One region of the Paenibacillus sp. 481 genome, then DNA from elsewhere that is predicted to be linked to it. Evidence: riboswitches for the same ligand, from Rfam matches in the RefSeq annotation. Region 1 holds a riboswitch; the other holds the start of a gene.
What was found. Region 1 has a riboswitch for S-adenosylmethionine ahead of metA (homoserine O-acetyltransferase MetA). Riboswitches for the same ligand answer to the same signal wherever they lie in the genome.
Positions count from the first base shown of each region.

Region 2: another riboswitch for S-adenosylmethionine. It lies ahead of KIK04_RS16145 (methionine ABC transporter ATP-binding protein); the one in region 1 lies ahead of metA (homoserine O-acetyltransferase MetA).

Region 1 covers NZ_CP075175.1:3,810,702-3,814,855, forward strand. The annotation lists gene KIK04_RS16785 (HRDC domain-containing protein) at 1-428, shown strand, start outside; gene corA (magnesium/cobalt transporter CorA) at 584-1,519, opposite strand; gene KIK04_RS24225 (hypothetical protein) at 1,635-1,769, opposite strand; SAM riboswitch class I at 1,979-2,128, shown strand; gene metA (homoserine O-acetyltransferase MetA) at 2,255-3,199, shown strand; gene KIK04_RS16800 (aminotransferase class I/II-fold pyridoxal phosphate-dependent enzyme) at 3,196-4,154, shown strand, end outside.
Region 2 covers NZ_CP075175.1:3,652,889-3,657,042, forward strand. The annotation lists gene KIK04_RS16140 (methionine ABC transporter permease) at 46-711, opposite strand; gene KIK04_RS16145 (methionine ABC transporter ATP-binding protein) at 701-1,714, opposite strand; SAM riboswitch class I at 1,817-1,927, opposite strand; gene KIK04_RS16150 (macrolide family glycosyltransferase) at 1,996-3,243, opposite strand; gene KIK04_RS16155 (glutathione peroxidase) at 3,422-3,988, shown strand.

The DNA.
Region 1 (4,154 bases):
AAGAAGAAGATAAGCAAGCCGCGGAATTGTTGAAAATAACCGAGCGTCGTCGTTTGCTCGAAGGGGTTCAACTTGGTGAGCGCATTGAGCAATTGATGACACGCTTACAGGTAGACAGACGGGAGATTATTGTACGCATAGAAGCGATGGAGCAAGAAGGATTCAATATGCAGGAGCTTATTGAGCGGGAGCTCGTTGATTTGCCGCAGGATGAGCGTTCTGCTATAGAGCATGCTTTGTCCGATTTGGGTGATAAATATTTGCGGCCTGTACTTGTGCGAGCTTATGGAGAGATGGCATTAGAGAAGCCTATGGTGGAGTTGCAGCCGATATACGAGCGGATTCGCCTGTTGCGGCTAGTGCGTCGCGAGCACAATGGGCAAAGCGAGAAGAGCGAGCAGGGCGGTGATGCCAGAAAAATTGCATAAGGGAAGATAGCGTACAAATGGTATACATACAGAACGGATTCGTTCAGGTAGGTTAAACGCCAATCAGGTGAGCGATGGCTTCTAGGATTATGAAAAGCCCGCTGTCCCCGTATGAGTAGGGAGCAGCGGGCATAATAGGAACCGTTGTAACAACGTTATAGCCAATCTTTTTTGCGGAACAAATAAAACATAAACCCACCAAGAAGAAACATAAAGCCGATTGCAAATACAGATCCGTATTTCGTATCCATAAAAGGAATATAATCAAAGTTCATCCCATAAATACCTGTGATAAACGTAAGTGGCATAAAAATAGTCGTCATCGCTGTAAATACACGCATAATTTCGTTGGCACGATTTGCAATGCTCAATTGATACGATTCACGCAAGTTCCCCATCAAATCGCGAAACGTTTCAAACGTTTCAGTTACTTTGACAGCATTTTCATATATATCGCGAAAATATTTTTGCAGGTCGTCGTCAATAAGGCGCAAATCTTTGCGATATAGCACAGTTAGCACTTCTTTTTGTGGACCGAGCCCTTTTTTCAACCATAAAATTTCGCTGCGCAAGCTAATAATTTCGTTCAAGTGCGATTTCTTAGCATTAACGAGCATTTCTTCTTCCAGATTGTCGATTTTGGCCTCGATGCGGTCTGCTACCGTAAAGTAGTTATCGACAACTAAGTCAATGAGCAAATAGAGCATCCGGTCTGGCGTACATACCTCTTGCTCCCACAGTAGGGGCTTGACCGTGCGCAGTTCGTTAATTTTTTGCTGGGTTACCGTTATTAAATAATGCTTGCCTAAAAAAGTGTTCAACGTGCGTAGAAAAATTTCTTCATCGTCAAAGCGAATGCTGTTTACCACAATAAAATAGTGGCCTTCATAAATTTCAATTTTCGGGCGTTGCTCTTCTTCATTCAAGCAATCCTCTACTGCTAGGTCGTGAATAGAGAAGAGTTGCTGTAGAACAACAAGGTCTTCGATGTCTGCATCAATCCAATAAAAGCCTTCTTCTGGCGGCTTCAATGTTGTTTCGATGTCATCAATTGGCGTGAATACGCCTTGATTGACCAGACGAATTTTCATTGCAAATCACTCCTTCGGTCTGATTCGTGTTTCAGCACGAGAACAGACGTCATCGTCAAAGTAGACGATTCGATCGAGGTTGCAACGTCGTCGGTGCACTAAGCGCAGTCCGCTCTTATCTTATAGCCAAATGTTCGGTTGGCAAATAGGTCAGCATAAAGCAATCCATGCAGCCAAGACGCGCAAGTGATCGAATCATCCTATTCAGTTGTCCGTTAACGCCGTCTCTCGGTCTGGGATCGCCATCCATCCGAACTTCACCTCATATCATTAAAATAAGGTTGTGCAAATAAGCACTTGTCTAGTATAATCCGTCGCTTCCATGCTTTCAAGGTTTTCCCTACAACGTATGCCAACGGTAAAAGATGGTGAATTTCCTCTTGACGAGCGACTCGACTTGCATTAAATTATTACCAAGTGCAACATATGCACGGCAGTTACAATTGAATATGAGTTGCAATCTTATCAAGAGTAGGTGGAGGGACAAGCCCGATGACACCCGGCAACCGGCGTTAATGACGCGGCGCTCATAGAGCGCAAGCAGCCATTTTCATAACGCACGGTGCTAATTCTTGCAGGAACGGTATGCCCGTTGCTGAGAGATGAGAGAGGCGCATATGTTTATTTTTTAACGCGAAACCTTTCTCGAATGCCGGGGAAGGTTTTTTTTGTAACCTCCTACCTGAATGTCATCATTTAACAATAAACTCGAACCCTACGAAGGAGGAGCGTCACATGCCGATTAAAATACCCGATCATTTGCCGGCGAAAGAAGTTTTAACACAGGAGAACATATTTGTGATGGATGAAACGCGTGCTTACCAGCAAGACATTCGTCCGTTAAAAATTATTATTCTGAATTTGATGCCAGCGAAAGAGACTACGGAGACTCAATTGTTGCGCTTAATCGGAAATACGCCGCTGCAAGTAGATGTGACGCTGCTTCATCCAGCTACACATACTTCTAAAAATACGTCAGCTGAGCATTTATCCAGTTTCTATAAAACGTTTGAAGATATACAGGATCAAAGGTTCGATGGTCTTATTATTACAGGAGCGCCGGTAGAGCAAATGGAATTTGAAGAAGTGAACTACTGGAGTGAGTTATGCCATATTATGGAATGGTCGAAAAAGAAAGTCACGTCCACGTTCCATATTTGTTGGGCTGCTCAAGCAGGATTGTATTATCACTTCGGTGTGCCTAAATATTCGTTGGATCACAAAATATTCGGTGTGTTTCCACACGAGCTGAAAAAAGAAAATGTACAGTTAACTCGCGGATTCGATGAAATGTTTCTTGTCCCACAGTCCCGTCACACTGAATTCCGACAAGAAGATATTGATAAGGTAGCGGAGTTAGAAGTGCTCTCTGCATCGGAAGAATCGGGCGTATATTTAGTTGCTTCAAGAGATGGCAAGCAAATATTCGTAACGGGACATTCCGAATACGATGCCTGTACGTTGCAATGGGAATACGACCGCGATGTTGAAAAAGGAATGGCCATGGATCTGCCGAAAAATTATTTTCCGGGAAATGATCCGACAAAAAGACCGTTTTCGACATGGCGTGCGCATGCGAATTTGTTGTTCTCCAACTGGCTGAACTACTACGTATATCAAGAAACGCCATTTGAATTAGACTATGCTGCTGCTAACAAGGAAGGGGTTATCACACAATGATCGAGCGCGACGAGACAAAATATCGGTTGGAGAGCCGCTTGGCTCAAATCGGTTCTATTCAAGAGCCGAACACAGGTGCAGTCAATTTTCCGATCTACCAGTCAACAGCTTTTCGTCATCCACGGCTTGGGCAAAGTACAGGATTTGATTACATCCGTACGAAAAACCCGACGCGGCAGGTGCTAGAAGACGCGGCTGCTGCTTTGGAGAGCGGTGATGCCGGCTTTGCGTGTAGCAGCGGGATGGCTGCGTTGCAGACTATATTCACCTTGTTCAGTCAAGGTGATCATCTGATTGTGTCGCTAGATTTATACGGTGGCACTTACCGTCTGCTTGAGCGCATCTTATCCCGTTTTGGTATAACTGCTTCTTATGTAGATACAAATGATATGGATGCGTTGGAGTCGGTGCGAACACCGTCAACGAAGGCGGTCATTATTGAAACACCTACGAATCCGCTCATGATGATTACGGACATCGAGAAAGTATCCGCGTGGGCGAAGACGCACGGGTTGCTAACGGTAGTGGACAACACATTGCTTACTCCATTCTTCCAACGTCCGCTGGAATTGGGGGCCGACATTATTATTCATAGCGCAACCAAATATCTTGGTGGGCATAACGACGTGCTAGCTGGACTAATTGTTACGAAAGGCAAAGAGTTGTCTGAACAGATGGCCTTTTTGCACAATTCAATCGGAGCAGTGTTGAGCCCGTCTGATTCCTATCAGCTAATGCGTGGGATGAAGACACTGGCCATTCGGATGGAGCGCCACGAATACAATGCAGAGCGCGTTGCTCGCTGGCTGACAGAGCATCCATCTATTGTTGCCGTCTTCCATCCAGCGCTTGAAGATCATCCGAGCTATGATATCCAGCGTCGGCAATCTTCTGGCAATACAGGCATTTTTTCATTCCGAGTCAAGGACGCTCGCTACGTGGACCCGATTTTGCG
Region 2 (4,154 bases), 160 kb from region 1:
GAATATACCTCCGTCTAGTTGTGATGGTGAATGGAACCGATTTCCTTAGCGTTTATCTACTTTCTTAGCGATGAAATCCCCGCCGTACTGAATCAATTGAACTAAGCAGACAAGAACAACGACAGTCGTTAACATCACCGTGTTATCATAGCGATAATAACCGAAGCGAATGGCTAAATCTCCAATTCCGCCGCCGCCGACTGTACCTGCCATTGCGGAATACGCAACTAAGCTAATGGCCGTAATCGTAATGCCCTGGATAATGCCAGGCTTTGCTTCAGGGAGTAGCACGTCTTTAATGATCATCCATGGCTTCGCGCCAACTGCGACTGCGGCTTCAATGACGCCTTTGTCGATTTCGCGCAATGCCGTTTCAACTAAGCGGGCGAAAAAGGGTATTGCCGCAATGGATAAGGACACAGAAGCTGCTGTTGGGCCAATCGTAGTGCCTGTAATCAGCTTTGTTAAAGGTAACAGCGTAACGAGCAAAATAATAAATGGAATCGAACGTACAAGATTGACGATAAAGCCGAGCACATTTTTGGTAGGCGTATGCTCAAGGAAAAGGCCTTTATCTGTAATAAACAATAGAATACCAATTGGAAGTCCGACGATTAAGGAGGCGGCCAGCGAAATACCAACCATATAAATCGTCTGTAAAAAAGCTTTGTTCAGGTCAGGCAGTAGCTGAATTAGAGAATCAATGAGCATGATGTATCAACTCCAGTCGGTGGGTTCTCTCTGCAATATAAGCGATAGCCCGCTTAACTTCTGCGTCGTCTCCGATTAGCTCTAAAATAAGAATGCCAAGCGGATTGTCTTGTATGTAATCGATCTTGCCGTGCAAAATGTTGCCTTTTACTTGAAACGATTGCAGCATATCGGTAATGACTGCTTCCTCCGCCTGCGGGGCAACGAAATGAATTTTGACGATGGCCCCTTTGCGCTGCTGTAGTAGTCGCTCTGGCAGCTCGAATTGAAATAGCGTGCTCAAAAACGTTTTCGTCGTCGGATGCTTCGGATCGGCGAACACCTCGTACACATTTCCTTCTTCGATGACATCGCCGTTTTGCATCACAGCCATCCGATCACAAATGTCTTTCACGACTTCCATTTCGTGCGTAATCAGGACGATCGTGAGCTGGAGCTCGCGATTAATTTTTTTTAAGAGCTGCAAAATGGACTGGGTCGTCTCGGGATCAAGGGCCGACGTCGCTTCATCGCACAGCAAGACATGTGGTTCATTGGCTAGGGCGCGGGCGATACCTACGCGTTGTTTTTGCCCGCCACTCAATTGTGAAGGGTACACGTCACTTTTGTCAGACAAGCCAACCATTTTGAGCAGTTCTGGCACACGGGCTTGAATTTCGGCAGTCGACTTTCCGTTTGCTTTCAGCGCGAACGCAATATTTTCATAGACCGTCTTGGAACGGATCAGATGAAAATGTTGAAAAATCATCCCGATTTTGAGGCGGGCTTGGCGAAGCCCTTCACCGTTTAAGCGGGTTAGATCAATGCCATCGACAATGATTTTTCCTGACGTAGGCTCTTCCAACAAGTTGATGCAGCGTAGCAGAGAGCTTTTTCCTGCACCACTGCGTCCGATAATGCCGAAGATTTCGCCTTTGTTTATCGTTAGCGACACGTTATTGACGCCAATAACGGTAGACGTTGCGGTCTTGTATTCCTTTACCAGATGTTGAATCTCGATCATCTCGCTCACTCCCCCTAGTTGTTAGTCTGGTAAAAAGACTATTAAACATAAAAAAGCCTCTTTCACATTCCGAAAGAGGCTTCATTCGTATCGTAATCGAACGACTTATCTTTCAGAACGTGGAACACATTCTGTAGGATTTAGCACCGTTTACTCTATGGTAAGGTTGCCGGACGTCAACGGGCCTATTCCCTCAGTCACTCTTGATAAGAAATGATTCAATTTTTTTGTTGTGACCAATCATATACACGAAAGATATTTTTGTCAATTATATTTTTTATTTATACTTTGGCAAAATAGCTCATAATCGTATGCGCCGCTTGCTTGTAGCCGCCAGCTTGGCGCAATGATTCGCCAATAACATGGGCCTGCTGCTTATAGGAAGGGTTGTTCAACACTTCTAGTAAGGCGGCTCTAAGTGTTTCAGGAGAGAGCTTGTTTTTATCAACGACAACGCCTGCTCCAAGCTCCTGAACTCGGTTTGCTACAAGCGGTTGATCGGATGTTAACGGGATTGTAACGAGGGGCACATTATAATACAAAGCCTCGCTCGTACTGTTCATGCCGGCGTGTGTAATAAACACATCTGCACGCTGTAGCACTTCCAATTGAGGAACAAAAGGTTCCACGATAAAGTTGTCAGGAATCAAATCGGCAATAGGCGCCATATCCGTATATTTGCCTGATGACAGCACGAATTGAATCGGCATATCTCGAAATGTTGTAAAGCAAAGTTTATAGAAATCTATATTTTGGCTCAGGATGGACCCTAGTGAAATGAACACGATCGGTTTATGTAGGTCTTGAAGTTGATGGATTGGGAAAGAAGGTGCATCATGGCGTGGTACAACAGATGGGCCGACAAAATTAAAGCTATCATCCAACTGTTCGACCTGTGGTTGAAAATAACGGCTTGTATAAACCATTTTCAGTCGCCCAACATGGCGTGTAATTTCCTCAATAGTAGGAACAGGCAGATTAAACTGATTGGCTAATTTTTGAGCCACTTCCATCGTACTCGCGTATAGTTGTTCAACATCAATAGGAGTAGCTGTAGCAGCATATTTGTCATCTGTGGCAACTTCCTCCTGCGTCTCTTCCCCTGATCCTAGAGGTTCAACAAAAGCGAACGAAGCGATGGAGCATACGGCTGGAAGTTGAAGCTTTTCTGCTAATATAGTGCCACCCCAACCCATTAAGGAGTCAAAAATTAAATAATCATAGGAGCCGTCCTGCGTCACTTTCAGCACTTCGGGAATGATCGGCTCAATAATGCCGCGAACCATAAAATTAGCAAATTGATACGGGTGCTGATACTCTGTGGGCTTTATGGATGGGTCGTCAGTGAAAGAATGGATATCAAACGGATAAGAGATAAATTGTGCTCCCGTACGTTCGATTTTGGCACGATATTGTTCTGCACACACATAAATGACTTCCTCACCGTTGTCGATCAGTTGCTTGACTAAACCTAGTGTTGGATTAACATGTCCTTCGGCAGGGGTAATAACAAGTAAGGCACGAGCCAATCTAAACACCTCCATCATGTTTATGGTCAGTACAGGTATATTATAGCAATTACATAGGCCTTGTTCATGAATATATCATGAAGTTTATAGACCGATATGTTTCCTTTTTGCTAAGATATGAACATATGTGGACGTATAAAAGCATGACATGACTGACGTAAATATGGAGTGTGGTCAAATGAGTATATACGATTTCGAAGTAACACAAACGAACGGTAACGTAATTTCGCTAGCTGATTACAAGGGGAAGACGCTGTTGCTAGTCAATACGGCTAGCAAATGTACATTTACCCCGCAATATGATGATTTGCAAAAACTGTATGATCGGTTTCGGGAGCAGGAGTTTGAAATTTTAGCATTTCCGTGCAATCAGTTTGGCGAGCAGGAACCTGGAACAAATGAGGAGGCGACTTCGTTCTGTCAGCTTAATTATGGCGTGAAGTTTCCGGTATTTGCGAAGTTGGAAGTAAACGGTGCAGATGCTCATCCATTGTTTCAACATTTGAAGCAGCAAGCGCCATTTGGCGGCTTTGATGAGTCTGACATTCAAGCTAAATTGTTAAGATTGATGATTAGTGAGAAAAATCCCGAGTGGCTAGTCGGCGATTCTATTAAGTGGAATTTTACTAAGTTCTTAATCGATGCCAATGGGGACGTCGTACGTCGCTATGAACCTTTTGAATCGCCGCTTGACTTTGCGGTTGATATTGAGCGAAGCGTAAGTCATTCGCTGCAAAATAAGTGAAATAGGGGATCTACAGTCCTCACTAGGTGAAGAGCCCATGAGGGGCTACCTACGGTGACCTCCGTCACATAGGAATAACCCTTTTTGCTTCCTAACATGAAAGAGGGATGTCTCGCTGTCATTTTCAATGACTTTCGAGATATCCCCTTATTTTTTCAATCCATAG